Regions from separate parts of the Oceanobacillus sp. HCA-5259 genome, predicted to be linked through region 2. Evidence: riboswitches for the same ligand, from Rfam matches in the RefSeq annotation. Region 2 holds a riboswitch; each other region holds the start of a gene.
The links. A riboswitch is a leader RNA that binds a small molecule or an ion and turns the genes downstream of it on or off. The one in region 2 is predicted to bind thiamine pyrophosphate.
Positions count from the first base shown of each region.

Region 1: linked by a shared signal. The riboswitch ahead of thiT (energy-coupled thiamine transporter ThiT) and the one ahead of thiM (hydroxyethylthiazole kinase) in region 2 are both predicted to bind thiamine pyrophosphate.
Region 3: linked by a shared signal. The riboswitch ahead of WKU33_RS03045 (YkoF family thiamine/hydroxymethylpyrimidine-binding protein) and the one ahead of thiM (hydroxyethylthiazole kinase) in region 2 are both predicted to bind thiamine pyrophosphate.

Region 1 covers NZ_JBBKBV010000004.1:44,629-55,104, forward strand. Annotated here, with positions in the region: gene WKU33_RS03660 (NAD(P)/FAD-dependent oxidoreductase) at 1-983, shown strand, start outside; gene WKU33_RS03665 (VanW family protein) at 1,264-2,103, shown strand; gene WKU33_RS03670 (YceI family protein) at 2,149-2,685, opposite strand; gene WKU33_RS03675 (M3 family oligoendopeptidase) at 2,942-4,720, shown strand; TPP riboswitch at 4,776-4,880, shown strand; gene thiT (energy-coupled thiamine transporter ThiT) at 5,002-5,580, shown strand; gene WKU33_RS03685 (zinc-binding dehydrogenase) at 5,857-6,837, shown strand; gene spoVAE (stage V sporulation protein AE) at 7,100-7,450, opposite strand; gene spoVAD (stage V sporulation protein AD) at 7,458-8,462, opposite strand; gene spoVAC (stage V sporulation protein AC) at 8,464-8,937, opposite strand; gene WKU33_RS03705 (YhcN/YlaJ family sporulation lipoprotein) at 8,955-9,407, opposite strand; gene nfsA (oxygen-insensitive NADPH nitroreductase) at 9,560-10,300, opposite strand; gene WKU33_RS03715 (hypothetical protein) at 10,325-10,476, opposite strand, start outside.
Region 2 covers NZ_JBBKBV010000001.1:82,451-92,926, forward strand. Annotated here, with positions in the region: gene WKU33_RS00375 (hypothetical protein) at 251-511, opposite strand; gene WKU33_RS00380 (DUF4367 domain-containing protein) at 760-1,926, shown strand; partial or broken gene WKU33_RS00385 (SDR family oxidoreductase) at 2,005-2,097, opposite strand; gene WKU33_RS00390 (HXXEE domain-containing protein) at 2,120-2,626, opposite strand; gene WKU33_RS00395 (hypothetical protein) at 2,736-3,041, shown strand; gene WKU33_RS00400 (hypothetical protein) at 3,466-4,104, shown strand; gene WKU33_RS00405 (hypothetical protein) at 4,409-4,717, shown strand; TPP riboswitch at 4,802-4,903, shown strand; gene thiM (hydroxyethylthiazole kinase) at 5,011-5,790, shown strand; gene WKU33_RS00415 (cysteine hydrolase family protein) at 5,792-6,406, shown strand; gene WKU33_RS00420 (Lin0512 family protein) at 6,407-6,766, shown strand; gene WKU33_RS00425 (DMT family transporter) at 6,799-7,041, shown strand; gene WKU33_RS00430 (nucleoside triphosphate pyrophosphohydrolase) at 7,053-7,379, opposite strand; gene menC (o-succinylbenzoate synthase) at 7,484-8,590, opposite strand; gene WKU33_RS00440 (aromatic acid exporter family protein) at 8,640-9,629, opposite strand; gene WKU33_RS00445 (aldo/keto reductase) at 9,779-10,476, shown strand, end outside.
Region 3 covers NZ_JBBKBV010000003.1:116,137-126,612, reverse strand. Annotated here, with positions in the region: gene WKU33_RS03070 (nitroreductase family protein) at 293-871, shown strand; gene WKU33_RS03065 (MBL fold metallo-hydrolase) at 984-1,787, shown strand; gene WKU33_RS03060 (energy-coupling factor transporter transmembrane component T family protein) at 2,172-2,960, opposite strand; gene WKU33_RS03055 (ABC transporter ATP-binding protein) at 2,935-4,527, opposite strand; gene WKU33_RS03050 (ECF transporter S component) at 4,508-5,113, opposite strand; gene WKU33_RS03045 (YkoF family thiamine/hydroxymethylpyrimidine-binding protein) at 5,131-5,715, opposite strand; TPP riboswitch at 5,795-5,896, opposite strand; gene norA (multidrug efflux MFS transporter NorA) at 5,958-7,130, opposite strand; gene crcB (fluoride efflux transporter CrcB) at 7,562-7,936, shown strand; gene WKU33_RS03030 (CrcB family protein) at 7,942-8,295, shown strand; gene WKU33_RS03025 (ABC transporter permease) at 8,487-9,437, opposite strand; gene WKU33_RS03020 (ABC transporter ATP-binding protein) at 9,430-10,350, opposite strand.

The sequences.
Region 1 (10,476 bases), on a different contig from region 2:
TGATCTATGACACCGTAGTGGAAGTTAAAACGGAAGACCAGCGTGTCGTACTCGAAAACAGTGAAGTAGAATACGATTACCTCGTTTTCGCATTAGGTTTTGTAACAAATACATTCGGTATTAAAGGAATGGAGGAAAATGCATTCTTCATTCAAGATATCGACAGTGCGCGCGTCATCCGCGAACATATCGAATATAAATTCGCACAATACAGCAGTGGTGAATCAACAGATGATAGTGATCTAACTGTGCTTGTTGGTGGCGGTGGATTTACAGGTATCGAATTTGTTGGTGAATTAGCCGAGAAGATTCCTGAACTTTGTAAGAAATATGATATCCCGCGTAACAAAGCACGGATCATTAACGTAGAAGCGGCACCATCTATATTGCCGGTATTTGAAGAGGATCTTGTAGCATATGCGAAGAAATCGTTAGAAGACCGTGGTGTTGAATTTAGAATCGGTGCAGCTATTTCGGAATGTACAGAAGAAGGATTCATTGTTGGTGAAGATAATGAATTAATTAAAGCTGGTACAAGTGTCTGGACTGGAGGAGTAATGGGAAGCCCAGTACTTGAAAAATCTGGATTTGAAGTATTCCGTGGAAAAGTTAACGTTGACGCTGATCTGCGCTTACCAGGATCTGAAAATGTATTTATTATTGGTGACTGCTCATGGACTATGGATAAAGAAACAGGAAAACCATATCCACCAACTGGTCAATTAGCAACACAAGAAGGTGCTCATGTAGCAGAGAACATCAAGAACGCATTATATGGCCTACCGTTAACAGACTTTGTTTTCGATGACAAAGGTACAGTAGCATCACTAGGAATTTCCGATGGTATTGGAAACATCTTTAATGGCGTGAAATTGCAAGGAAAGCCAGCAGCTGCGATGAAGAAGGTAGTTGACGACCGTACACTCTTGGTAGTCGGCGGACCGAAAGCATTGCTGAAAAAAGGAAAATATCGTCCTTTCTAATTTGGAATTCTACTATTAATCCACTATAAAAGGTAAAGAGGAGTAGATGAACGATGAAAAGATTTTGCAGCATTTTGTTGCTCGCTGTAGCTGCAATTGTAGGCTACCGAGCAGTAAGTGATATCCTAGAAGATTCAAGGGATTTCCGCTAATAAAACCAATTTAAAAAGTCACCCGGTTTTTAAACTGGGTGGCTTTTTTATTCATTCGTATGTTATATCTTCAGTTGAGCCATATTATAACAGAGGTGATAAAGTTGCGCCGTAATACTTTATATTTTGTGCTCACCCTGTTATGGTTTCTCTTGTCTATAGCGGTTGTTTCTGCAGAAGATGATGAAATTATGCTTCAGAGAGACGAACTCCAATCTTATTCCCTATCTGATTGGGCACATGGATTTGTAAATTGGGAAAGGCTGGATGAATTAATGGATCAATTGGCAGAACAAGTTAAAGAGCCCCCTACTAACGCAACACTTGGCAACGGCTTTGAAATTATCGAGGGGCAGCCTGGAAAAGCGTTGGATCGAATTGCTTTTACAACCTCTTTTTTAAAGGCATTTTATACTGGAGAGGATCAGGTGGTTGAAATCCCGACTAAAGCAGTTCAACCAAGGGTGAGTCAGGAAATGCTGCGGGAAATAACTCAAAAACGTCTTGGCTCTTACACGACTTACTATAATTCCGCAAACAAAGAACGGACAAAAAATATTAACCTTTCTGCAGAAGCTGTACATGGAACGGTTATTTTTCCTGGTGAAGTGTTTTCATTTAATGATATTGTTGGTGAACGAACAGAAGAGAAAGGGTATCAACGAGCGCCGGTTATTGTAAAAGGTGAGTTCTCAGAAGATATCGGCGGGGGTATTTGTCAATTATCATCAACAATTTTTAATGCAGTTGATTTACGTGGTATCCAAATGATTGAAAGGTACACTCATAGCCGCTCCGTTCCTTACGTACCCCCGGGAAGAGATGCAACCGTAAGTTGGTGGGGACCAGATTTTACATTTAAAAATTTATACAATGAACCAATCGTGCTTACCGCCTATGCAGCAAATGGCAGCTTAACAGTTGAAGTATTCTCTTCTGAAACAGTAGATTATTTCCAATCAAAATAAAAGCAGTATCCCGGGTTCATGGGGATACTGCTTTATGTGCATCAGTTACTCAGCTTTATGAAGTTCTAGTTCGAAGTGGATTTTTACTTCGTCGGATACGAGTACGCCGCCTGTTTCAAGTGTAGCATTCCAAGTAAGTCCGAATTCTTTACGGCTGATTTTCGTTTCACCGCTGAAGCCGGCAACTGTAGAACCGCTCATCGGGTCTTTACTTTGACCTTCAAATGTAACGTCTAATGTAACTTGATTTGTATTTCCGTTAATTGTTAAATCGCCAATTACATCATATTCATTATTTCCTTTGCGTTTTACATCTGTTGAAACAAATGTAAGTGTCGGATGATTCTCTACGTCAAAGAAGTCTGCAGAACGAAGATGGTTATCACGGTCTTCGTTACGTGTGTTTATACTTGCAGCATCAATCGTTACTTCGATTTTCGAATCGGTAAGGTCTTCCACATCTGCTTCGATCACTGCATCAAATTTGTCGAATGTTCCTTTCGCTCGAGAAATCATCATGTGTTTAACCGAAAAACCTACTTCACTGTGCGCCAAGTCTACCGTCCATTTTTCTCTAGTCATTTAAAATCCCTCCAAATATTATTAAGTATTCCTCAATACTTACTTTCTGTTACCTAGTATAAATTAATAAATCGGTAATGTCAATATATCTTAATTAAAAAATATTTATTTAAGGATAAATTAACAAAACGAAACCATTATTCAAATACCACTAAATAGACTATCTCAAACTTGTTTTCCGTGTAAATGGATCTTAATAATGCAATCCTTCAGATATTTCGATACAATAATATGGGGAGAAGAAGGAGGAAGAGAAATGAAAGAATATAATCCAACTTGGGATTTGGATTCACTATTTCCAGGAGGAAGTGCGTCACAGCAATTCAGAGATTATCTTGGTCAGATTCGAACGGAGATTAAACAATTAGAAGGCCAATTCACCACATTGGAAGTGGGGGTAGATTCATTTTCCACGATGCTTAGCCAGTTTATAAAGGAATTGGAGAAGACAATGTTCAAACTTCGTGAGGCTGGAGCGTTCGTCAGTTGTTTAAGTGCGCAAGATGTAACGGATGAAGGGGCTAAAACACTAGTTGCTGAATATGGCACACTTTCAGCTTCGTTTAATGGCGTGCTGACAACTTTCATGCAGAAACTTGCGGAAATCCCGGACGAGGAATGGCAAGCAACCATTCAGCACGAAGCGTTACAAGAAATAGGGTATGTATTATCAGAATATCGTAATAAAGCACGGGACTTACTTGCTGTGGAACAGGAAGTGCTGATTAATGATCTTGCTGTCGATGGTTATCATGCATGGAATCAAATGTATAATACAATCGTAGGGAATATGACAGTGGAAATTGAAGGGGAAGAAAAGATAGAGTCCTATTCAATTGGTCAGGCCTCCAATCTGTTAACTTCAAGCGACCGAGCAACTAGAAAGAAAGTATTTGATAAGTTAAACGATGCATGGAATAAACAAGCATCCTTATTTGCACAAACATTGAATCATTTATCAGGTTTTAGACTACAAATGTATAAGCACCGCAAATGGGAAAATGTATTAAAAGAACCGCTGAGTATCAATCGGATGAAGCAAGAAACGTTAGATGCGATGTGGACAGCGATAGCTAATAATAAACAACCTTTTGTCGCTTATATAAATAAAAAAGCAGAACTATTGAATATAGATAAATTAAGCTTCTATGATGTCGATGCACCGATTACCGACCATGTTAAAAAATTGAGCTATACAGAAGGCGCCAAATTTATTATGGATCAATTCCGTTCTTTTAGCCCAAAGATGGCGGATTTTGCTGAGCAAGCTTTTGAAAAACGTTGGATTGAAGCGGAAGATCGGCCTGGCAAACGTCCTGGCGGTTTCTGTACAAGTTTTCCTGATAGTAAGGAAACAAGAATTTTTATGACGTATTCCGGAACAGCATCGAATGTTGCCACGTTAGCCCATGAACTTGGTCATGCTTATCATCAGCATGTGATGAATGACGTTCATGGTCTTAATCAACGTTATGCAATGAACGTCGCGGAAACGGCCTCAACTTTTGCGGAAATGATTGTCGCTGATGCAGCAGTTGAACAGGCAGAAACAGCAGAAGAAAAGAAAGCTTTACTTGAAGATAAAGTTAATCGAAGTGTTGCTTTCTTTATGAATATTCATGCCCGGTTTATCTTTGAATTAAATTTTTATAAAGAAAGAGAAAAAGGTTTTGTCTCACCGGCAAGATTGAATGAATTGATGGTGGAAGCACAGAAAGAGGCTTATCAAGATGCACTCGATGAATATGATCCTTATTTCTGGGCGTCGAAACTTCATTTCCATATAACAGGGACACCATTCTATAATTTCCCTTATACATTTGGTTATTTGTTCAGTCTTGGTATTTATGCCCGCGCAAAAGAGCTGGGAGAGAGCTTTGAAGACGACTATATTGCATTACTGGAAGATACGGGACGGATGTCGGTAGAAGAGCTTGCGATGAAACATTTACAAGTCGATCTTACAAAACCGGACTTCTGGGAAGCTGCAATCGAGCTTTGCATCAAGGACGTCGAAGCGTTTCTTAAACTGTAAATTTGTTTTATAAGTGTACATTAGCTATAATAGGGTTAACGAAAAAAGCATAGAAAAAGCCAACAGGGGGAGCTAATAGCTGAGAGTGGGCAACGAGGATTGCTCAGACCCTTTGAACCTGTTAGTTAGTACTAGCGTAGGGATGATGGTTTTTTGATGGATAAAAAGCAATGTGAGCGGATTCCCCATCAGGAACCTTCCCTTGGCATTGCTTTTTTTGTATTTAAAAAAGTTGTTCAAAATAGCTTATAAAAAGCTTATAAAAAGGGGAGTTATAACGAATGAAGTCTAATAAACTACTATTTTTAATTGAAGTATCAATCTTCACTGCTTTGGCGTTGCTTTTAGATATCTTGCCAATATCGTTTAAAATCTGGGCGCAAGGTGGTTCGGTCTCCTTTGCAATGATTCCGGTGTTTATAGTAGCGTTCCGTTGGGGATTAAAAGGTGGATTAGTATCCGGTTTCCTCTGGGGGATGTTACAGATTGCAACGGGGAACGCATATATTCTGACGCCACTTCAGGGGTTCATTGATTATACACTTGCCTTTACGGTGATCGGTTTTGCCGGTCTGTTCGCAAGACAAGTTCAAGAAGCGGTACGGGACGGGCGGACAAAAGTGTACCTAACGTATATAACGGCGGGTGTACTGCTTGGTTCTGTGTTGCGTTTCCTTGCACATACCGTTGCTGGGGCAGTATTTTTCGGTTCAGCAGCGATTGAGGGACAATCAGTTTGGGTGTATTCGATTATCTATAATTCATCGTACATGTTCCCGTCATTTGTATTGTCAGCAGTGATTGTATTTTTCCTATTCCACAAACAACCGCGCGCATTGCTCAACCTAGCATCAAGCTAAACCGCAATCTATCCGCTCACATTGCAACTGTAAAAATAATGATCTCTCCCAAATTAAGGAGAGATTTTTTTAGTTTAACTGTTTCAAAGTGAATACGTAGATCTCTCCGGCGCAGGAGTCTCAAGGTTTAGGCTGCGAATCTTCAGAGAAGAATTTTCAGCACAACATTATAAAAAAGAATCAATTCGTTCTGGTTGATAATTCGCCCAAAGTCGCTGATAATAGAAGATAATTATCTGAATAGATATAAAAGTGCATACGAAAGGGGAAGTGGAAATGAAGGCATTTGTTGTGGAATATGGAGAATTAAAACTAAAAAGTATGCCCGAACCAAAGCCGGGAAATAATGAAATTGTTGTTAAGCTAAAAACAGCGGGTCTGAACAGGAGAGATCTCTATATACCGAACCGGAGAGGTAACGATAAAGAAGCTTTAATCCTCGGTTCGGATGGAGCGGGGATCGTCGAATCAGTTGGAGCAGATGTTACTCGTTTTAAAGTGGGGGATGAAGTCATCATCAATCCATCACTTAACTGGCACGAAAATAGTGATGCACCACCAAAAGGATTTGACATCCTCGGAATGCCTGATCACGGAACTTTTGCCGAAAAAATTGTGATCAATGAAGAACAAGTAGAAATGAAGCCAGATTACTTAACATGGGAAGAAGCCGGTGTGCTCGCTCTTGCTGCATTGACAGGTTACCGTGCATTAGTGACTAAGGGGAATATTAAAGCAGGAGAGACCGTATTTATTCCTGGAGCAAGTAGTGGGGTGAACACGTATATCATCCAATTTGCAAAAAGCATCGGTGCACGCGTGATTGTTTCTTCAAGAAGTGATGAAAAGTTGAAGCAGGCCCAGGAGATCGGAGCGGATCTTGCCATTTCAACGGAAAGTGATTGGGAAAAGGAATTGGAGAACGAGCAGATTGATCTTGTGATTGACAGTGTAGGTGCAGCAACGTTTAATCGTTCGTTGGACGTATTGAAGCAAGGCGGAAAAATTGTTATTTACGGAGCTACAGCTGGGGATGAAATCGACCTTAACTTACGTGCCTTTTTCTATGGTCAGTATCAATTGTTCGGCTCCACGATGGGAAGTCGTGAAGAGTTGCAACAGGTATTAGCCCATATGGAAAAGCATGAAATAAGACCGATTATGGATAAAACCTTTGAACTGGATGATGCCCAAGAAGCGTTCAATCATCTGGAAGTGAACAGCCAGTTTGGTAAAATTGCTTTATTAATCGAATAGAAATAGGACCGGTAAATTTCCCGGTCCTATTATTTTTATCGGAACTGAAAACCACGGTCTGTAACGAAATTAAGTGGACATCCCCTTTTTCGCCGTCAATTTTGGCTAGGAATATGCCTCCATCTACAATCCGAAAGAATGTTACATTTGCTTTCTAATCCGCTTGAAAAAAGGAGTAAAAGGCAGCAAGCGCTAGCGGTGCGAATATGGTTGTTAATGTTCTTTTGATAACATAAGTGAAAGATCTGTCTGTTACAAAACACTAGGCTTTCGGCTTAAAGAGAATGGCACCGAGAACTCCAAAAATAATTGCTGCTGAAATACCGGCACTCGTCACTTCAAACATCCCTGTAACAACGCCAATCAGCCCGTGTTTCTCAGCTTCAGCCATGGCTCCATGGACTAAAGAGTTCCCAAAACTTGTAATCGGTACAGTCGCACCTGCCCCAGCGAAATCAATTAACGGTTCATATAAACCGAGTCCGTCAAGAATAGCACCTAAAACTACGAGAGTTGTTAATGTGTGAGCAGGACTGAGCTTGAATACATCAAACATAATTTGTCCAATAACACAAATAAGACCACCAATAACAAATGCCCAGAAAAATATCATGAACAAGTCACTCCATTTCAATTGAGACTGCATGTGCAATAGCGGGAATCGAATCCTTTTGCTGAACGCTTAATGGGGAGTGCAAAGAGCCGGTAGCTACGAGTAACATCCGTTTAAACTCTCCTTGCATCATCCGTTTCAGAAAATGCCCGTACATGACAATTGCTGAACAGGCTGTGCCGCTTGCACCTGCTTGAACAGGTTGATCGGGACCGTAAATCGTCATACCACAGTCCACGTATTGCTTATCTTCTAGTTGAATGCCTTGTTGCTTTAATAAATCAAAAGAAGTATTTCTTCCAATTTTACCGAGATCTCCAGTTATAATCAGGTCGTAATAAGTTTCATCTACGTTTCTTTCCTTAAAATGCGTTTGAATCGTTTCCACTGCAGCAGGGGCCATTGCCCCTCCCATATTGAAAGGATCCGTTATTCCCATGTCAACGACTTTCCCAATTGTTGCAGAGGTCACAGTTGGACCATTCCCTTGCTTACTGAGAACGGCACAACCCGCTCCGGTAACTGTCCATTGCGAAGTCGGGGGTTTTTGACTGCCATAATCATTCGGATAGCGGAACTGTTTTTCCGCTGCGGCATGGTGACTAGATGAGCCACTTACAATAAAGTCGGCAAATCCGCCATCAAGTAAAGCAGCGGATAATGCGAGCCCTTCTGTAGAGGTAGCACAAGCGCTGAATAAGCCGAGGTAAGGCATCGCCAATGCCTTGGCACTAAATGTTGTAGGAGTAATTTGATTGATTAAATCTCCACTTATAAAGAAATTTACCTGCTCTTTTTCGATTGGGCTTTTCTTTAAGGCAATTTTAACTGCTTCTTCCATTAAACGCTGCTGTGCTTTCTCAAAAGACTTCTCTTCAAGCCAGCCATCATCAAATAAATGGTCGAAATCACTGCGGAGAGGGCCATCTGCTTCAAATGGTCCTCCCGTTATACCGGTAGCGAGAATGACCGGTCGATTTTTAAATTCCCATGTCTGCTTTCCAAGTAACATATTATAAGCCCCCCAATTGCAGGAAAATCGTTTTGATTAATGCAATAATAAATGCGGCAAATACACCGTATACAATGACGGGACCAGCAAGTTTAAACATATTTGTCCCTACCCCGATAATAAAACCTTCTGTACGGTGCTCCATCGCTGCAGAAATAACTGCATTACCGAACCCCGTAACGGGAACTGCAGAACCGGCACCAGCGAATTGACCTAGGCGATCATAGAGGCCAAAACCTGTCAGAATCATCGTGATGAAAATGAGCGTTGCAGTCGTTGGATTGCCTGCTGTTTGTTCGGTAAAGTCGAAATAATAAATATAAAAGGTAGTGATTATTTGTCCGATTAAACAAATAAGGCCACCGATAAGGAAGGCTTTTACACAGTTAAGTAAAATTGGTCGCTTCGTCTCTCGTTTTTCCTCAAAGGATTGATATTGTTTAGCCTTCTTTTGCTCATTTTTTTGCTCTGTCATGTAAAACACCTCATTCCTTACGTCTGTTCTTTAGAAAGCTTGCGGATTCTTTCTAACTCTTTATTTAATTCAGCTTTGGATAAATCCCCACTATTTAACCGTTGTTCCAGTTTCTTTAATTCGAGAAAGATTTTCTGATCTGTTGATAGTTCAACTTCATGTTTATTGAATGTAGTTTCAACCGTGTTTTTCAGATCCTTCTTCAAGTCTTTTAATTGCAAACGGTCATGATGTTTTGGATTGACGGCAACCATAATCACTTTGTCATTATTGATTGCAATCACTTCGTTGACATCATGCTCTTGTTCAATAAGTTCTTTTGCATGGTTACTTGTTTCTTGTTTAAAATTGGTCGAAGTGCGCAGGATGGAGGAGTTTGTTTCACTTGCTGATTGTCCAGTGTCATTCGTTGCGCAAGCGCTCAATATAAGGAAGAGAAGAAAGGGAACTGCAAATACATTAGGTTTCATTGGAATCACACCTTTCTACAAGGTCTTATGTTCTTGAACTTACAGTTTTTAGCATTGGGAAATCGCTCGGAAATATACTTGGAATTTACTTCCTATTATTTAGGAGAAGCTGGGGAAGAAGAAAAAAACATCAGGCAAGGTTAACCTGATGTTTAATGTCTATTCATATTTTTGCTTTGTACGTATGCTGCGACATCCATACGGGTAGGTACGTTATATTTTCGGAGCATTTGCTTCGACCAGTTATCATCTTTAAGATTTGAATCACGCTGCTGGTAATAATCTGACAGGATTCGATCATAATCTTCTATATGCGTATGTTTTGCTTGATCATATGTATTTTTATGGAATACTGCTTCGAATGGCAGGCGAGGCTTAATGTCGGGCTCATGATTTGGATGGCCAACAGCTAGACCGAATAGCGGGATAACATATGCCGGGAGCTTCAGAAGCTCGTCAACCCGGTTGATATCGTTCCGTAAGCTTCCAAGAAAGCATGCGCCAAACCCGAGAGATTCCGCAGCGATAACCATATTTTGCGTCACTAACGCACCATCTACAGTCGCGACGATGAATTGTTCCGTACTTTCCAGATTCTGCTTAACATTTCCTTGTACCCCGTTCGAATCCAGATTAGCAATCCGGCTTAAATCGGCACAGATAACAAATAAGTAGCCATTCTTCTCTACGTAGGGTTGCCCAGAGACTTTTCTTAATTCTTTTTTTATGCTTTCATCTGTTACGCCAATAATGGAATAGGCCATAACATTACTTGAAGTCGAGGCCCGTTGCCCAGCTTCTACGATTGTTTTTACTTCATCCTTCGTCAATTTCTCTGGTGTGAATTTTCGAATAGAGCGGTGATTGTGGAGTAATTTAATTGTTTCGTTCATTGGTTGCTCTCCTTTATATTAAAATTATTCGATTGTTAGATTATAAGTTGTTGTGATAGCAGGTTGTTCTTCTAATGCGTTCCAAGCGTCCCAAGCCTCTTCGCTCGGTTCGGTCAAAACGGGAAAATCAATTGCAAGCGATGAATTATCTATCCACTCGAATGATAGGATCGGCC
Region 2 (10,476 bases):
CAACTATCAAACTTCACACTCCTCCAATCGATAAAGAAGACTTGCCGAGCGGTCTTTGTGAGGCTTAGTCGCCTTTATACCCTTGTGGTGAAAGTCAACATCAACTCACTATCGTTCGTTGTGTTTCCTTTATCTCATTCCGGAGTGCTCCAGTTTGTACGTTGCTACGACGCACAGGATGTGCTAGTGCAGGTGTTGCGACAGGACGTCGCGTTTTTAACCTGCAAGGGCGCTTGCGCCTTTGTTTTCATCATTTAATATTTTCTTTCCTACGCCTTGCAAACTTCACGAAGGTCACATAAGCAACAGAAGCAGCAAGCGCAGCAGTAAACAATGGTAGCCCAAATGAATTGCAGCCTGTAATAACGGTTTCCTGGGAGAGACCAGTACGCATGCTCCAAGCTGAACTAATATTCGGAGTATATATCCATGTTAGAAACATGCCAGACAGTACCTGGAATACGGTGAACATTACAATAAAACTAATGATAAAGACAAGATACTTTTTCATTAAATATCCTCCGATTCATACATTTATATCTTACATACGAGTGGCAAGTAATTAAGTTTCATTTTACTAAAAAATAAAATTCATATCCATCTAAATAACTATCCCCATTTACCAAGTATTGGGGTATAATATTCTTTAGTTTTACAAAAGGGATTTTCCTATACATGTCTACATGAGAGAGGAGTTAGGGGTCACTTTTTCAATTGTTATTTTTAAAGATGTTGCATAAGTAAAAGGGGGAAAAAGAGATGAGAAAAACCATTGCCTTATTGATAATGGCAAGCTTCTTACTGCTTGCCGCTTGTGGGGAAGATAAGGAGCCGTTAACAGAAGGCCAAGTGTTGGAGCAGGCAATTCAAGCGAATGCTGATTTAGAAAGTTATACGACAGAGATGAAGATCGATACAGAGATTATGGATATGATTGTATCGATTGAAGGTACGGCTGACGTCACACATGATCCGGACACACTTTATTTAGACATGACGATGGGGATGACTGGAATTTCTATGGATGTGGAGACATATATCGTTGGTGAAGAAGTGTATATGAACATGTTCGGTGAATGGTTCATTACGGATGAAGAAGAAATGGGACTAGAGAGCTTTGACCAATTAAATGAAGGTGAACTTGAAAAACTAGAGGCGTTTGCTGATCAATTTGAAATGACGGAGGAAGAGGATCAGTATATCCTTGCGTTAACCGGTGAGGGAGAAGAATTTGAGGAATTAATCGAACCATATTTCGATACATCAATGGGAGATTTGACGATGGATATTGACTTGGAAGAAGACCTTTCCGACATTACGATTAACAGTTTTGAGACCGAAATGAAGGTTGATAAAGAGTCAATGTTGATCCAATCACAAACTGTTCAGGCGGAATTTGAAATGGACGGTGAATCTATTCAAGTTACAGCGGAAGCTACGGTGTCGAATGTGAATGAAGTTGAGCCAATTGAAATTCCAGAAGAAGTAAAAGAAAATGCTGTAACGGAAGAGGAATGGGAAGAAGATTTTGCATTTCTCGAGGAAGAAATGTCACTTGAGGAAATTAAGGAAAATGTAGATTATACGATTCCCGATGTTACATTCGTACCGGAGGGCTATGAAATGACGGAATCCTATTATTCCTCGGATGATGAGTCAGAGATGGTCTATCTCATTTATGAGGATGAAGATTGGAACGGCTTCGTATTTAGCATCTATCCTTCACAAGAGGATTATGATGGAATGTTTGAAGGGGAAGAGACGGAGACAATCACTATTAATGGTAATGAAGGTAATCTGGCGGTTGATGATGATGGTTTCATGTGTCTCACTTGGGAACATGAAGATGTGTTTCTTGAATTAATTGGCGAAGAATCTGAAATGCCGAAAGAATTGTTTCTGCAAATAGCAGAGGGGATTGAGTAAGAGCACATTTCGTCTAATAAAAAGCGACAGGGAATATTTTTAGATAATCTCTGTCGTTTTTTTGGTGTGAAAATTTTATTATATTGCGGTAATTCCACCATCCACGATAAACTCAGAACAAGTGGAATAACTGGATTCGTCGGATGCTAAGTAAAGGACAAGATTTGCTACTGTTGAATTTTGTCTCGAGGAGTTAGTTCCATTTTTCTGCTGCTTTATGACTGAGGAGAAAAATAGGAATAAACAAGATTAGAATTACGACTGCACCTAATAAATTGTTGAATGTTAATAAACCAGTATTAGATATATGATAAGAAAGAATAATATAATAAGGAATGATCAGTGATACAGAAGTCCAAAGACCTGGAGTATAGCTGCGTAAGTATAAGGATTGTACGGGATAGGTAAAAATATTTAAAGCAAATAACAGATTTAACCCGAGAAATAGAAGATAGTGCTCAGTTATTGTTGTAATTACAATCAGAATAGCTACTGGGATAGAAAGTAAAAATACAACGAAAGAAAATCTGGCTGCATTCATTGTCTCAAATTTCCTGAGTTCTTCTTCTACAAAAGCAGGGATTCTTTTGCGAATTCTTGGATACGTTTTGTTGAACCATTTTTCAATTGTCATGATTTCTTCTAGGTTGTGGAGCATGAAAATGATGGTGAAAATTAGGACGAATAGATGGATATCCATAACCTTTTAACTCCTTTCTTAGAAATGCTCTTTTTTAAAACCTTTCTATAACAGTATTTTAACATGATTATTCCTATCTTTATACGAGTTTATAATTAATACTTTTCGCATGGCTGGAAGGCAATCGGCGGGTAGGTTATTATCTGAAGGCTGTCTTCCTTTAAAAAGAGTAAAATATTTTCTCCGCTTGAATACATTAAAGAAGGAAAAGATATTTGGAGGTGTACTCATTATGTCATCACCACAAGAATCAAAATCAACAAACTCTTCAAATGAGATAATATCTTTAGAAGAACTTTCCTTTGTTTCAGCCATGTTCTTTGTTATCGGTGCAATGATCTCCTTTTATGTTGCTTATAAAAGACTTAAAGATTCGTCTTTAGGTGGACCGCCGATATTGCAACCCGTGCCATAAAGTGAAACTCATTCAGTGGGGATATCCTTACCTCTCCCACTGAATGTTAGTTGAACAGAATCATGGATTTATTACGGACTGTATATCCCAACCTTCATATATTGGGTTTCCCTCATGTTTCAATCGATGTATCGCAGGACTATCGCATGATATTTTCCAGGAACGGATTAATACAGAGAACTTGACAATCGAAACCGTGGCAGAAAAGATTGCTTTGAAATCTGAAATCCAACTAATCACCGATAAACGGGGGAAATTCAAGAGAAAGCTAGACAGGTTAAAAATACAACTTAGTCATATCCGATGGTTTTAAGAGAATTTATAGGCGCAATCATTGAAACCAAACACTCACTTCCGCCGTAAAACTACAAGTGAGTGTTTTTCATATTAACCTAAACCAATTCCAAAAGGGGAGAGCCACCAAATGACCTTTCTAATCCAACATCAATGGGAAATTTTTATCGCTGCAGAGATACTGTCCTTTATCTCATTAATTCTATTCGGGGTCATCCGCTATTTTTTCAACAAACGGAATTTAAGTCTTATCTTTCTGCTGTCTTTTCTCGGCTTATTTATCGTTGAGGGAGTGCTTGCTCTCCTTATTTACCGGGAAACAGGCGAGATTTCGATGTTTCAAATTGTTATTTTGATTTTTATTTTGTATGCGTGCACTTTTGGCATCAATGATTTCCGGAAGTTGGACCGTTGGATGCGCTTGAAGATTGGTAATTTGCGCGGTATCGACTTACTTACTGAAAGGGATAAAGAAATCATCAGGAGACAAAAAGACCCGAAATATATTGCCAAAATCAATCGATACAGCTCCATTTTCCATTTACTTATATTCGCAGCCGTCCAGATTGTTTTCTGGAGCTATGGAATAAAGGATCTCAATCAGGCGATGAATTACCTGACTGATCTTTCGTGGATTGGTGATGACAATTACTTGGCATCACCTTATGCAAATGAAATGATGTATAACATTTCAATGGTTTGGGGGATTGTTTTTATTATTGATTTCATTTATTCGTGGTCTTACACCATTTTTCCGAGCAAGTCTTAAGCGGGAAGTGGGGTATTTAGGAATCTTAACATCCTGACGTTGATAGCTCCTCTTAGGCGAAATGAGCTGGTCAATAGGGATTGATAACCTTCTATATGTCCGGAATACTGTCATGTTGCTCACGGAATTTGTATTTTCGATATTCTGAATGCATAGTCACCTGAGAAAAAGGATTCATCTCGTTTTCCGACCCAAATTTCATGTCAAAAATAGGGATTTGTCTAGTGCGGTTTCCTGTACTCTGCCATAGGCTGTAGGGAAGGGAAAGAACAGGATAAAATTTTTCTTGAAAAGGAGCATATACATGCATGGATTTGTAAATCATGTACCGATGCATCATTCGCCATTACCATATCCAGAAATGCACCGGGCTCGTCCGCCGGGTCCGTTTGGGCCAGGTGGCGGTATTGATCCGCTTGCAGCTGGATTAATAGGAGCAGGACTAGGATTTTTAGGTGGCAGTTTAATCGCTGGAGGACCAGGTTTTGGCTTTGGACCGGGATACGGTCCTGGGTTCGGTCCAGGGGCCGGATTTGGTTACGGTCCTGGCTTCGGACCCGGCCCGGGATTTTGGCAGTACGGTCCCGGATTCGTGCCATATGGTGGTTTTTAATATAAAAGAAAGGGTTTGGGTGCACGCACGCAAACCCTTTCTTTTATATTAAAAATAAGATAGACTAGTCATAAAGAATAGATATTTTTCCACTAGGGGTGCCAGTCGGCTGAGATAAGACTTTTTCTTAATCCCTTTGAACCTGATCTAGTTCATACTAGCGTAGGAAAGTGGAGTTGGTATACATACTTAAATTGTATTAATAACCACTCCAATTCCCGGGGTGGTTTTTCTTTTTTAAAAACTACCTCGCCCTTAATCTATTTCAATTTACTAAAAAGGAGGAAGTTTACATGAACTATATTGCTAAAATTCGAGAAAAAAGTCCGTTTATCTATAACATCACGAATGAGGTTGCGACAAATTTTGCGGCAAATGGTTTGATTGCGATTGGTGCGTCTCCAGCCATGTCGAATACACCAAAAGAGGCGGAGGAGAATGCGAGTCATGCGGATGCTGTCGTATTGAATCTCGGAACTTTAACCGAGGATCGGGCCGAGGCGATGCTGCTTGCTGGCCTTAAAGCGAATGAAAAAGGAATTCCAGTCATTCTTGATCCCATCGCAGCAGGGGGAACAAAATTCCGTACGAAAGTGATTAATGAATTATTGGAAAAGGTGAAATTCGCTGCTATCCGAGCGAATGCTGGGGAAATTTCTGTACTTGGCGGAGCGCTTGATATTATGAAAAGCCCTGACTCTACGGTTGAATCGATTGATCCGAAAATTGCTCAAACAGTAGCGAAAGAATATGATACGGTTGTTATTGCAACAGGGAAAACAGACGTCATTACAGACGGAACGCGCATGAGTCTTTGTAATAATGGGCATACCATGCTACAAAATATTACGGCAAGCGGGTGCCTGCTTTCGTCTCTCGTTGGGCCTTATTTAAGTGTTGCCGAAGACTTGTATGAGGCGAGTGTGGAAGTGACTGCAGCTTACGGGATAGCTGCGGAACTTGCGATGAAAAAGGCGGAAGGGCCGGGCACGTTCATCCCTGCTTTGCTTGATCAGCTTTATCTGCTGGATCAGGAGACGGTGAATACGTATAAAAAGCTGCAAGAGATTTAGAATGAATACAACAAACGGGAACGTAGCTCTACTTCTAGTCGATTTACAAAATGATTTTTGCCATCCGGAAGGCACCGCAGGTAAACGCGGGAAAGATATTCATGCTTTTTATGAAAAAATGAAACAGATGAAGGATTTGCTAGAAGCAGCACGAGAATGTGAGATTCCAGTGATTCATGTGATCTCGGAACATAGTGCTTGGACGGAATCCCCTTCTGCAAATGAACGATTCGGCCGAAGCAATCAGAAAAGTAATTTATCCTACTGTGAACCTGGAAGCTGGGGAGCGGAAATTCATGAGTATTTCACTCCGCTTCCAGGAGAAAAAGTTGTCGTAAAACATCGGTATAGTGCGTTTGTCCATACAAATCTTGAGCTTTTATTACGCTCAAATGGTATAAGCCATCTTACGATTATTGGAGCTTACACGAATGTGTGTATTGACACGACTGCTCGTGATGCTTCTATGAGAGATTTTTTCGTAACGGTTCCCTCTAATTGTGTCGTCTCGGATAATGAAAAACTACATCACGACGCATTAGAGTTACTCCAAGGAACATTTGCAGAAGTTGTTCACGCAGTTGAAGTAAAAAAACAATGGAAAGGGGAAATATAATTGAAAGAAATTCTATTTATCGAAGCAGGAATGGGAATTGATCTCCACGGCCAGGACATAAATGTAGCTGCCGAACGTGCGATTATGGATGCGATCCATTATAATTCCATGCCAGGAATAAGGAAAATGCTGCCAAGTCAAGACTTGAACAATATGCGGGTGAACGTTAAGCTCGCTGTACCAAAAGACGAGGAAAAGCTTGACCATGAAAAAATTAAAAGTTTGCTTCCTTATGGAACGGTAACGGTAGAAACCGTTGCTGGAGGTATGGCGACAACGAGCGGTATTTTCCTTGAAGATCAACAGGATGAAAATGATTTAATGTATATTGTGAATGCAGTCGTTGAGGTTGGGTATTAATGAAATGACATTTAGTTTAGTTGGTAAAGCAAATGAGTATGATGATGGGTGGGCTTTTAGTAGGCAGTCAATCGTCCGTCAACGCCTCACTGGGTCGGAGAATTGGGACGATTGAAGGTGCACTCATCTCTTTTCTGACTGGTACAGGTTTGCTTGCGATACTGGTGCTTTTCTTTGGACAGGGAAATTTATATATAAGGGGAATGTCCGGGCGAGGAAGCTCGAGCAGTCCGGAAAAAAGGCATGTTAAAATGAGGCACTTAGGGAAAGTCTAAGTACCTCATCGCTATTTCTCCTCCACATCAACCAAATAAATCTTCTCTTCAAACCCGCCACATTCCTCTGCCTTTTTGGCCCGACGTTTTTCTACATCTTCCATCGTGGTGTCGTGGATACCGACAAGGGCCTGCATGACTTCGAGGATATCAGCAAGTTCCTCTAATGCATCTTCGTCATTTGCTGCATCTTGATATTCCATCACTTCTTCATTCAGTTTCTTTTTTAGCTCCATAATATAACGATCCTGGTTAAGGGTTTCGGTATTGAAGGCTTGACCGTTTTGTTCCAATATTGACGGAATACCGTCGCGGACAAGTTTATTATACGTCGTCACTTAGGAAACACTCCTTTTTCATTGTTGTCGATTATATGGGGAAGCGAAATTACCTATATTCAATCGTTCCCTAAATACCGACAAGAAAAACGTTCGCTCTCAATTTAACGATAATGTTTCTTACTGAACGTGAATGCATCAACTGCTTCCCGGTCGATTTCATATCCGATGCCAGCTTTCTTAGGAACCGTAATATAACCGTTATTCGCGATAACTTCTGGTGCGATAATATCTTTTTCCCAATAGCGGTCGGAGCCGGATGTGTCACCAGGCAAGGTGAAATTCGGCAGCGATGTTAGCGCAATATTATGGGCCCGGCCAATTCCTGATTCAAGCATCCCGCCGCACCAGACAGAGATACCTTTCTCCGCACAGTAATCATGGATTTTTTTCGCTTCAGATAATCCGCCAACACGGCCAATCTTCACGTTTATAACTTTCGTACTTCCGAGTTCCACCGCTTTTCGTGCATCTTCCAACGAATTGATGCTTTCATCTAAGCAAATCGGAGTTTCCAGCTCTTTTTGCAGCTTGGCATGGTCGATAATATCGTCAGAAGCGAGTGGTTGTTCAATCATCATGAGATTAAATTCATCAAGTTGTTTTAACGTATCAAGATCCTTTAATGAATAAGCTGAATTAGCATCTGCCATAATCGGCAAATCAGGGAAGTGTTCGCGTAACGCCCGGATTACTTCGACATCTTTACCAGGCTTGATTTTCACTTTCATACGCTTATAGCCTTCTTTCACATATCCATGAACCAATTGGATCAAGTCATCGGTAGTAGGCTGAATGCCAATACTGATGCCAACCTCAATCTGTTCACTCTTCCCGCCAAGTGCCGCTGCAAGAGATTGGTTCGTTTGCTGGGCATAGATATCCCAAACTGCACCTTCAATCGCGGATTTTGCCATATTATTTTTCCGGATGGGGGAAAAAGTGTCACGCACTTCATCCGGGTGCTGCAATTCTTTATTGAGGAGGAGTGGAATAAGAAAATCCTCAAGCATATGCCAGTTCGTCATCATCGTTTCTTCGGTGTACCAGGGGGCACGGAAGGCGACCGATTCTCCCCAACCAATCGTTCCACTTTCGTCTTTTGCCTCTAGCAGTAGAAAGTCACGATTTTCTAGCGTTCCGAAACTTGTTGCAAAAGGAGATTTTAATTTCATTTGTAAATGGCGGATGGTGATCTCTGTCAATTTCATGATTCATTTCCTCCAAATTCAATCTTGTTCTTTGTTTTTTACTTAGACTTTACACTCGTACACCTGCGCGATTAGAAAAAGGTTCGCGTTGCCGCATCACTTTCTTCTTCACTAGCAAATAATTCTTAATTTCAAAAAGCAAGTAAAAGAGATTGGCCCGCACTTCGAATTCTTCTCTTGTCTTTGGTAGTTCATTTTCACGGAAAATTTCTTCGTAAGACTCTAACTTTTCGAGAACAGGATCAATGTTCTTCGTGCGGACGTTTTCGCTAATGTTCAATAATAGGTCGGCAACCATTTCGCGTTGTTCCACATGGATCTCTGAGAGGGAAACGATGCCTATAATTGGCAGCATTTGTCGCAATATGGCGAGCTGTTCTTCGCGCAATCTGAAATAATGATAGTCTGTTCTTTTTTCTTGTAATAAATTGTTTTCAATATCTTGGATGGCCATCGATTTCGCTTGATTAATAATTTCTTCCGCTTCATTAATCTCTTGTCCGTCCCAATTCCGGTGATTATCTTTTAAGAAAGCATGGAATTCATAGAGGATTTTTGCATACTTTTCTTCAATTTCATATTTGAACCTATCAATGTCTTTTCTCATACTCGGCATAACACTGTTTACAATGAATGCAATTCCAATCCCGGTGAGAATGATAAATAGTTCATGGAAGAAAACTTCAAAACTTGCATTTCCAATCATATAAATATGGGAGAGGACAACCATGCTTGTGATAAATCCGTTTTGAATCCGCGCTTTCATTAAGATCGGTATAAACAGAAGAATGAAAATCGCAAATACAATCGGGTGATAACCTAATAATTCAAAGACCACCATACCGAGAACGAGTGAAAGAAGACAAGCGAAAAATTTATCCTTAATCGTGTAGATGGTTCGTTTTTTCGTCCGTTCAATACACATAATGACAAGAATCGCTGCAAAGGTTGCAAATTGAATGTCAACAAGACTTGCAAACCACATCGCAATACCTGCACCGACTGCTGTTTTAATCGTTCGGTATCCCATACCAACCATCCGAAACACCTCTCTTCCCTGATGACTTTCATTAGATCTATTATAGACTGTTGGAGAAGGAAGGAACAGAATTCCGGTCGGTGAGTGTGTTATACTAAATTTAATCACTCATTTAAATGGAGAAATCAATAGAAAAGGAGATGTTTTACATGATTAGATCGATTCCTGAAATTACATTAAATGATGGACTATCAATCCCGGCAATTGGACTAGGGACGTATAAAATGAATGGTAACGCTGGGGTCCGGTCGATTATAAGTGCGATAGACAATGGGTATCGTCTGCTTGATAGCGCTTATAACTATGAAAACGAAGGTACAGTTGGGGAAGCTGTCCGTAAAACTGGTGTACAGCGTCAAGATTTAATCATCACGTCGAAGCTGCCAGGGAGATACCATCAATACGATTTGGCCGTGCAGACGATTCAAGAGTCCTTGTACCGGGCGAATCTCGATTATTATGATTTATACCTCATCCACTGGCCGAATCCGAAGCAGGACGTGTATGTCGAAGCTTGGCAGGCGTTAATTGATGCAAAAAGATGGGGCTTGGTTCGTTCAATTGGAACGAGTAATTTCCTGCCTGAACATATTGAACGGCTGGAAAAAGAAACCGGTGTGAAGCCAAGTGTGAACCAGATTGAATTGCACCCGTTCTTCAATCAGAAGGAGCAGCGGAAGTGGCATGAAGAAAATGATGTTCAGACACAATCCTGGAGTCCACTTGCACGTGTAAACAACGTGCTTGATAACGATATTCTAACGGCAATTGCGTCACGCCATAATAAGTCCGTATCTCAAGTTATTCTGCGCTGGCATTATCAGTTGGGATCGGTTGCTATTCCAAG
Region 3 (10,476 bases), on a different contig from region 2:
GGGGATATACAGTCCGTAAATCCCAGATTCTGTTCAGCTAACACTCAGTGGAGGGGGTAAGGATCCCCACTGAATGAAGTTTCACTTTATAAAGTTAGATTTCGCTTCTTATGAATAAACTAAACCTAGAATACTCGTAACTTCAGTCGTGAGCGTTCAAAGAATGTTATGCATGTAGAAAGCAACCAAAGTCATTTTATTCAGTAGTAGTCTATTCATTAGGTTGATTTATACAAGAAGTACAGTTTCTTTTGTATAATGAGAAGCATGAAGGAGGAAATGCATAATGGTTATGACAGAAACGAGGAAGTATAGAACATCTGAATATGATATTGACGAGATGTTTCTTGAGCGCTGGTCGCCGCGTTCATTTTCGGAAAAAGAGGTGCCAGAGAATACATTATTAGCTTTGTTCGAAGCGGCCCACTGGGCTCCTTCTGCTTTTAATTTTCAGCCATGGAGATTCATCCTTGCGAAGACAGCGGAAGAGCGGGAAGTGTTCCATTCATTCCTTTATGAGGGGAATTTAGCTTGGTGTACACGTGCACCTGTATTAGCGTTGATCATTTCCAAGAAGGAACAGGATGGGAATGTGATCCGTTCGCATTCGTTTGATACAGGAGCAGCTTGGGCATTCTTAGCTCTGCAGGCGAATAGGAAAGGACTGATTACCCATCCGATGACGGGATTTGATTTCGATAAAGCACGGGCCGTACTCGAGATTCCAGACGAGTATAATATAGAAGCGCTCGTCGCGATTGGCTATCAGGATGAAAAAGAAAAACTGCCTGAAGTATTACAAGAGCGTGAACAACCGAACCAACGCATGCCATTAGAGAATTTTATTTTTAATGGAAAGTTTAAAAAATAATGGACGTGCCCAAATGAGAGTTTTATCATTTGGGCTATTTTCATAAAGTGAAACTTCATTCAGTAGGGGTATTACAGACCGTTAATGCGTGATAAAATCAGGGGGCATTCTTATGATTCAATTCCAAAATCAACATATAACTGTTTTCCAAAGTGCTCTATATATGACAACCTCGGCGATTATTCAAGCAGAGGATGCAGTTATAATGACGGATCCAACATGGCTTCCTAAAGAAATAGAAACAATTAGGGCTTGTATTGATGAAATGATTGGTGACCGGCAATTATATATTATTTATACACATAGTGATTTTGACCATATTATTGGAGCAGGGGCCTTCCCGGAGGCAAAAGTCATCGCTACAAAGGTGTTTCAGCAAAATCCGAATAAAAAAGCAGTATTGCGAGAAATTGAAGCATTTGATCAAATGTATTATTTGAAGCGAAATTATAAATCAATCTATCCATCGGCGGATATTGTTGTAACCCGAGACGTGCAAACATTAAGGTTGGGGAAAGTGACTTTAACATTTTATCTTGCGCCTGGGCACACAAAGGATAGTTTGTTTACAGTGATTGAGCCTTATGGAATATTTCTTGCAGGTGATTATTTATCCGATGTAGAGTTTCCATTCATTTTCAGTAATTATAAAGACTACGTACAGACGATCCGGACTGCTGAACAGATTTTACATCATCATTCGATTCGGATCCTTGTTCCAGGCCATGGGACTACTACGCAAAGCGAAGAGGAAATCGTAAGTAGGCTTCATTTCTCGAAGTATTATTTAGAAGAACTTCCTCTTGATAATGAAAGTCTGATTGACGTTTTACGTGAGAAATATACTTTTTTTGAAGGGATGAAAAGTATTCATTTTGATAATGCAAGTAGGGTGGTAAGAGAAAGGGATAAATAATACTTTTCCGATGGACGTACAAAAAAACATCTCCGGTCTTATTTGAACATAATACCCTCATTCAAAAATCCGGGAAAATCTTCTTAAATTGAAAGGGAAGTAGAAAAAAATGTGTTATTGGGATTGGGATGAATCTTTATAATGTTTCTTTAAGTTCTTTACTTCAAATAGTGATCCAAAATGAAATAAAATTTAAAAGAAACGAAAAAGGAAAATAGTACGCTGTTTTAGCCAGCAAAAAAACCGCAAAAACATTGAAATCACAACGTTTTTTGCGATTCTTAGTGTCAAACCTGAGAATTTGTTATAAAGTAATTTAATATAACTAATATGATTAGTCAAGTAGAAATAATCAAGTGATGGTATTTATAGAGCTTCTTAGAACTAGAACTGCTTGCCAAATATATTTAAGTACCCAAGGTAATACGAAAAAGCAAGGATGATAAAAAATGCGCCTACTATAAGAAAGAAAAACATCCAGTCTTTAGGAGAGACGTTCATTTCATGATAGTAGGTGCGGTCTGTATCACCTGTAAAACCTTTTGATTCCATCGCGATGGCAACTCGTTCAGCTTTTCGGATTCCATTTGCCAGCAGTGGAATAGAATATCTCCTGAATTGCTGCCATTTACCTTTTATCCCTTTCGTTCTGCCAAAGCCACGAATCCGGTGAGCTTGCCTTAAAATCTGCAGTTCGTCCCGAAACATAGGTAAGAAGCGATAGCCAGCCAGAATACCGTATGTGATTTTAGGGGAAACCTTGCATTGCTGCATTAAACTTAGCATGAATTTGGTCGAGTTTGTCGTTAAAGCAAATAGGATCGACAAGCATACAAAACAAAGAGATCGTAAGGCGAGACTAATCCCTGTTATAATACTTCCCCTTGTAATTTCGCTTCCGAAAAGGGTAAATAAAACTTCGCCATAGGAAAAGGTTTGATTTGTATACAGAATGGTCATCCAGGCAAAGCTGAGCGCCACAAGCAGAAATGGGCTAAAAATCTTGAGCCATTTAATGAAGGGGATATCGCTCATCGTGAATGTCACAATAAGGATAAATAAAAAATAAACGAGTGGAGTAAACACATCAAACGTAAAACTGAGCAAAATGCCAGGAATGAAGATGGCAAGTGCTTTGATTGTTGGATTAATGAACGAGATCAAGGCTTTCACCTTCTTTATGAAGTACTCGAGTCCGGTAAGGCGGACGTAATCGCGCTTTTTCCAATAGATCAGCTTGCCTCCAAAGACTTTCCGGCTCGCCATTGTAATGAATATGCTGCTGATATAATACAATCGTCCGATCAACTGTATCCACGATATCCATATCATGCGTGACGAAGACGATTGCCGTTCCATTTTGTCTCAAGCTATCAATCATGTACATCAGTTCTCTCGTAGTCTCTGCATCTTGACCAAATGTCGGTTCATCAAAAAATAAAATATCTGGTGTTTCATCCAGCATCGTTGCTACACTTAAGCGGCGCTTTTCTCCACCACTTAAGGAAAAAGGATTACTGTATTTATTTTTTTCTAAATGGAACTGCTTTAAAAGTGTGGTTGCAGCGGTATTTAATTCAGCTGTTGACCATCCATTCAATTTCATTCCAAATGTTAATTCATCGTATACGGTGTCCGTGATGAATTGATGCTCCGGGTTTTGAAAGACATATCCCATTCTTTTTCGCAGCTCTTTTTCCTCCCATTGCTCCACCGGTTTATCGTAAAAGTTTATAGTTCCTTTTTGAGGGGTTAATAACCCAGTCATTAATTGCAGTAAGGTAGATTTTCCAGCTCCATTCTCCCCAACAATGGCGACGAATTCTCCCCGATGAATTTTTAAGTTTATTTCTTGTAAAATGGGTTGTTTCTTATGATGGAAGCTCATCTGCTCTATCGTTATTAGGACATCTCTCTTGATAGAGGGAGGGGATTTCACAGGAATCGGGTAAGGATCGGCAGCGTTAGAAAACTGCTTTGGTAAAAATATTCCTTCTTTTTTTAATAAAGAATGATGATTTGCAAAGATGGATGCTGCATTGCCGTCTGCGATGATTGTACCCTGTTTTCCTAAAACAAGCATACGATCGGTAATATCCAGCCAGTCCTCGATTTGATGTTCAATGATAAACACAGCTAGCTTTTGTTTTTCTTGAATTTGTTTAATTAATTGGATAAATTCTATTCGAGAAACCGGGTCTAAATTTGCTGTAGGTTCATCTAAGATCAATAGTTCCGGTTCCAATAAAAGAACAGCTGCTAGAGCAAGTTTCTGCTTTTGTCCTCCAGATAACTCGTAGATTTTTCGATTTTGAAAACCATTCATTCCAACGGCAGACAACACCTCCGAAATGCGCTCAGGCATTTCGGAAGGGGCAATTTTTCTGTTTTCCAATGTAAAAGCAAGTTCATCCTCTACGGTAATCATGCAAAATTGACTTTCCGGATCTTGAAAGACAATCCCGATCTTCTGATTGAGCTCTCCTTTTTGATAGTCTTGTATATTTTTCCCCCGGTGAAAGATGTCGCCGGAAGAAATGCCTTCTACTGTATCGGGATATAACCCATTTAGGCATAGAGCTAGACTGCTTTTCCCTGAACCGCTTGCTCCAATAAGGAGGGTCGTCTCATGATCTCTTAAGGAAAAGTGCAGTTCATTGAGTAATGGTTTATCCGAATTTTCATAGCCGAATGAGAAATTGTCCACATAAAGTAATGGATTAGGCTGCGTCTTTTTCACGTTTTTTCTGTATCTCCTTTCCTAAGGCATAGCCGCGAAGGACCCCAGTTTTTGCTAATTTGTCACTCAACCATTTCCCTAGGACACCCGCGAGAAGGGCACCACTGATGATGCGAACAGCTAACATCGCTATAAGTAATGCAGGGGCTAACGCGATATTTCCGGATGAAAATAAATTCCAAGTGAAACTGAAAACGGCTGCAAAGACACCGGAAAGAATTAAAATGCGTAAACGATAATCCTTCCATTTTGTTATTGCGAAGGCAAACTCTGCTCCTAAGCCTTGAATTGCAGCTGCTAGAATAAGTCCGGGTCCCGCGGCAGTTCCCAATAATACTTCGGTAACTCCTGCGATAAGTTCAGCTGTAAAGGCAACCCCCGGCTTCCGAATGATATAAGCTGCAACGATGGAAACAATGAACCAAATGCCAAAAATAATTTCATACCCAAACGGTGCGAGACCAAATGGAGCAAGAATATTACGAATACCTTGACCAACAAGAAAGAATGCTAAGTAAATGATCCCGAAGACGACACCTAATATCGACATGAGAACAATTTCTTTTAATTTCCAATGCTTTGTCATTTCACTTCTCCCTAGGTTTATTTTGTAGGACTGTTGGCGGAAAGGCTAAATGTCATGGTGACATGAGAGACTTTTTCTTGGACGAGTTCAAAGGATTCATGTAATGCATTGAAGATATCATGAACGTCTCCGTCTAATCTTGTTGCATAATGTGTAGAAGTAACCGTGACATTACGATGCTTTGATAGATTGATTTGTTCATAGATTTTATCCATGTAATCTTCATGCCCCATTGGATAAAGGGAAAATTTACAACCGGCGATTTGGAGGATCGATTTCGTTTTTTCTTCGTTCAATGGTATGTCTGTTTCATCCATATACGCGTCAGCTTCCGTGTCACCAGGACAGCCGATGGAGAACGTACCATTCATAGCAACATGCTCCCCAGTATTCGCTGCATGTAGGAAGATTGCTTTTGCAACATCGAAAACATGGATCATTTTTCCGCGGATACACGTACTGACATCATCTGTTTCCTTCCAAACCTTGGAGGTATCAACCTCACTTAATGTTGATAGAATAATATCAACAAAATTATCACTCATCGGGTGCAGACTAAATTGACAACCTACAATTCGACTAGTTCCACAATTGTTACGCATTCCAATCTCCTCCTATTGATAATAAAAAAACTGCATTCCTAAGGGGAATGCAGTTTACACATTAATTTTAACAACATAATATTCGTAAACTGCACTTCCCCACGCTAGTATTATCTAGATCGGGTAGTAAGGGTCGGATTAATCCTCTCAGCCACATGACGCAGCTCCCCTAGTGCTTATGTTTTGATATGCAGTTATTCTAATTCCAGATTGTATACATGTTTCGGTATTTTGTAAAGTATTTAATCAATTTTAATATCCGGTTTCTTCCAAAATATAGTGATAAGGAGACAGACGACAATAACGATCGAGCTGAAAACAAACGGATAATTGATATCTATATCAAATAAAACCCCACCAACTACTGGACCAAATACATTAGCAAGGGACGTGAAGAATGAGTTCATGCCGCCAACAAAACCTTGCTCATTCCCGGCGATTTTTGATAAATAGTTGGTAACAGCTGGACGAATCAGGTCAAACCCAATAAATACCGTGAAGGTTACCGCCATTACTTGCCAATAAGAATTAGCGAGTGTCATGGCAAAGACCAGCATAGCAGAAATGGCGAGCGACCAGCGAATAATATTGATTTCTCCGATCAACTTTGTTAACCAATCGAACAATACAACCTGGAAAATCGCTCCGATAATCGCACCACCTGTAATGGCAATCGCAATGTCAGAAGGAGTGAATCCGTGCTTATGATCAGTATAAAGGCTGAAGAAAGAATCAAACGCGGCAAGACCGAATGTTGATATTAAAATAACAATAAAAGCGATGAAAAACATCGGCATAAACACTTTCCTCAAGCCACTTTTGCCGAGTTCTTCGGTCATATCAGCCATATCGTCTGTTTTCGACTTCGGCTCTTTTAAGGATAAAATCGAAACGAAAGCAACAATTAAACCACACGCCGCAGCAGAGAAGAATGGTACACGCGTACCAATCCCTGCTAAGAAGCCACCAATTCCCGGTCCGATAATAAATCCGGTACTAATCATCGCTGACATATAGCCGAGTGCTTTAGGCCGCGTTTTCAGCGTCGTAATATCTGCGATAAATGCGGTAACAGCAGGCATGATGAATGCGGCACTTATTCCTCCGAGAATTCGTGAGGCGAACAATACTTCAATTGTTTTACCAAGACCAAATAAAAACTCGGAAAAACTGAAGATAAAAAGACCAATGACAATCATGCGTTTACGCCCATATTTATCAACTGCTTTTCCAGCCAAGGGCGAGAAAATCAATTGAGCTAAAGCGAATGCAGCCGTTAAATAACCGACAACAGTACCACTGATGCCGAGTTCATTCATAATAGTTGGCAGAACCGGTATAACAAGTCCAATTCCTAAAAATACAAAGAATATATTTGTAAGCAGAAGCGTCAATGTCCAATCTTTCTTTTTCATAGCTTTTTCTCCTAGGTGATATGATATTCTGTACTAAACATAGAAATTTTACTCTGATTCGATGAGAGATGCAAGCATATATTACTATTTATTATAACTTAATTTTCGCAACCTGAAACAATTTAAGCAAGCTAGCAATTGTAGTAATTATCTCTCGTTTTATTCTCCCATTTTGCGCATTATGTATGCTTGATAGGATGGCTGAACTGCTTTGACTTTTACAAATGCGACAGTTGCTTGCGTTAATATCTTAATAAAGTGAAACTTCATTCAGCGGGGGGGGGGGTCCTTCTCCTCCACTGAATGTTAGTTGAACAGAATCAGGGATTTACGGACTGTATATCGCCCGCCTTAACATTTTGGTTTTCCCTCATGTTTAGAGATGGGTATATTACAGACTGTTAATACGTGATAAAAAGGATGTTGGATGAATGATTTATATCTATATTGGACTTGTCGGAGCACTCGGTGCGATGCTGCGGTATAGTATAGGAATTCTAATTATGACAGAACATGTTTTTCCCTATGCGACGTTATTGGTTAATTTGATAGGGAGCTTTTTACTTGCGTGGCTGACTTACGGACTGTTTAAAAGGATTCATCTGGATGAAAAGCTGAAAACAGCGATAACAACGGGTTTTGTCGGCTCGTTCACTACATTCTCCGCTGTCAGTGTGGAAACGGTTGAGTTGTTCCAAAATCAGTCGATGTTACTTGGGTGCGTCTATGTTTTTGTGAGTTTGGTTGGAGGGCTTGGTATGTGTGAAGTTGGTTTTCGGGTTAGTAGGGGAGTTGGAGAGAAATGAACTGGATGTATTTATTAATCGTTGGTGTCGGTGGGTTTTTTGGCGCGATTATGCGTTATTCGATTTCGGGGAAGATGAACGATCCGGAAAAAGCCGTACCAATGGGTACACTTCTCGTCAATCTGACAGGTGCATTCTTGCTCGGATTGCTTATAGGTGCAGGGGTAGATGAATTATTACTTCTCTTATTGGGGACAGGTTTTCTTGGTGCCTTTACGACATTTTCAACGTTGAAACTTGAGATGGGAGTGTTGTGGAGGAAGGGGAATAAGCGGGAGTTTTTCCTTTACACTGGGCTGACGTATGTTTTGGGGATTGCTTTGGCGTTTCTAGGAGTTGTTTGTGGGAGTTATTTTTAGGAGGATTGCATTATAAAACAAGGATGGTATTCTATCATCTATTTACCATAAAAAGGAGGAACTTGCAATGCAACTAATTCAGTAACCAATACTTCAAAAAGAGGCGATGGCCGGTGTTACTGCTCCATCTTCAGGCGTTGCATTATTTAAAATAAAGGTTCCGCCAATTGAGACGGAACCTTATTAAACGGTTAGTGACCTGCAACATCCCGCTTCGCAAAGAAGATCCAGGTAATTGCTGCGAAAATAATATAGTAGACAACTAGTACGGTAACGGAAAAGCCGAGTGTCATTCCTTCCATCATCGGTGTGTTCCCGTTAAAGTACTGGGACAGGTTTGTATTTGCAAATAGAATGTATTTCGCCCAGTCCCGTTCTATGAAGAAGAACACAATCTGGTTTCCAGCTAGCATAAGAAAAATTGCGAGTCCAATTGCTAGCGCGCTGTTTCTGAAAATGGAAGAGATCATAAAGGCGAATGTCGCCATCATGAGCAAGTTCACAAGACTGAAGCCGTAATCGGTTATAATCTCCCCAATAACTGGAACATATTCCACTCCATCGCCTTTTTCAAGAACGATATGAGGATTCATCCCGTCAAAGCCGATGAAAATTCCTCCGATAATCCATGAGAAGAGGAGCACGAATAAAAACGTTATAAATGAAAATATTAGTACGGCGCTATATTTTGATATTAAGATTTTCGTCCGTGAAATTGGTCGGATGAGCAGCAACTTAATCGTTCCCCAGCGGAATTCGTTAGCAAGAATACCGGCAGCAACGATGATGGTAAAGAGACTGACAAGGGAAAGCAGCATCTCATTTTCCATTACAAATTGCCACGCACCGTAACTTTCAGGCATAATATCATGTTCTAAATAATAATTATTGATTTCAATGAACGTTGAATTAAAGGACTCCATATCGGGAAATTCTTCCGTATCTTTCATGTATTCGGCATTCTCTGTTTCCAGCGTCTCTCTCCACGTATCTTCTTCATATGTCATAAAGTCCCCATAAGTTTTTGCCAACAGGCCGACCCCAATAATGATTAATGCCAGTATGACATACATTGCCCAAGTCGATTTCAAACGGTAGATTTTAATCACTTCATTTTGTATGAGATTTAGAAAATTAGTCAATGATATTCTCTCCAATCAGATCAAAGAATTTATCTTCGAGAGTTGATTTGGTGACTTGCACTTCATAAATGAGAATATTTTCTTTCACCAAATCGGAAATGAGTAGCGGGATATTCTCCTTCTCGGTTTGGAACGTGATTTTACCGTTTGTTTGGGCAGCAGGTGTTTTACGATTGACGACTTCAAGGGCTTTTTCAAGTGGTGTTGCTTCCATTTCCACTTGCAGCAGTTGTTGTTCGCCTGCTGGTGTATTTTCTTTCACAGCTTGAATCGCCACAAGCTCGCCATTTTTAATAATGCCGATCCGGTCGCACATTAACTCGATTTCGGACAATAGGTGGCTGGAAATGATAACTGCAACATTATGTTCGGTTGCAAGTTTCCGGATATATTGTCTGATTTCCCGAATGCCGGCAGGGTCTAGTCCATTCGTCGGTTCGTCGAGTATGAGAACGGATGGCTTATGTAATAAAGCTTGGGCGATTCCTATTCGTTGTCGCATCCCAAGTGAGTATCGGCCAACTTTTTCATTCATTACTTTTTCCAGACCGACAAGTTTAACCGTTTCATCAATTCTTTCCTGCGTAATCCCTGGAATCATCCTTGCATATTGTTTTAAGTTTTGTGCGCCTGTTAAAAAGGGGTAGAGCTCTGGATTTTCAACGATTCCGCCAACTTCACGGATTGCTTCTTTAAATTCTGTTTTAATACTTTTGCCGAGAATATGTACGTCGCCTTCTGTAAGTTTCATTAACCCTACCATCATACGGATTGTCGTTGTTTTCCCGGCACCATTTGGTCCAATGAAGCCGAATACTTCCCCTCTATTAATGGTAAAGGAAAGGCCTTTAATGATTTCCTTATTGCCGATACGTTTTCGGACATTCGTCAATTGCATTGCAATTTCGGTCATTCTATTCCCTCCTCTATCGTGTTCTCTAGGTGGTACGGAAAAAGGGGTGGGAAAGTTTCATTTTTACTGATTTTGGTAATAATATATTCAAAAAGATGATCGGCAGAAATGTTTTTCTAGCCGATC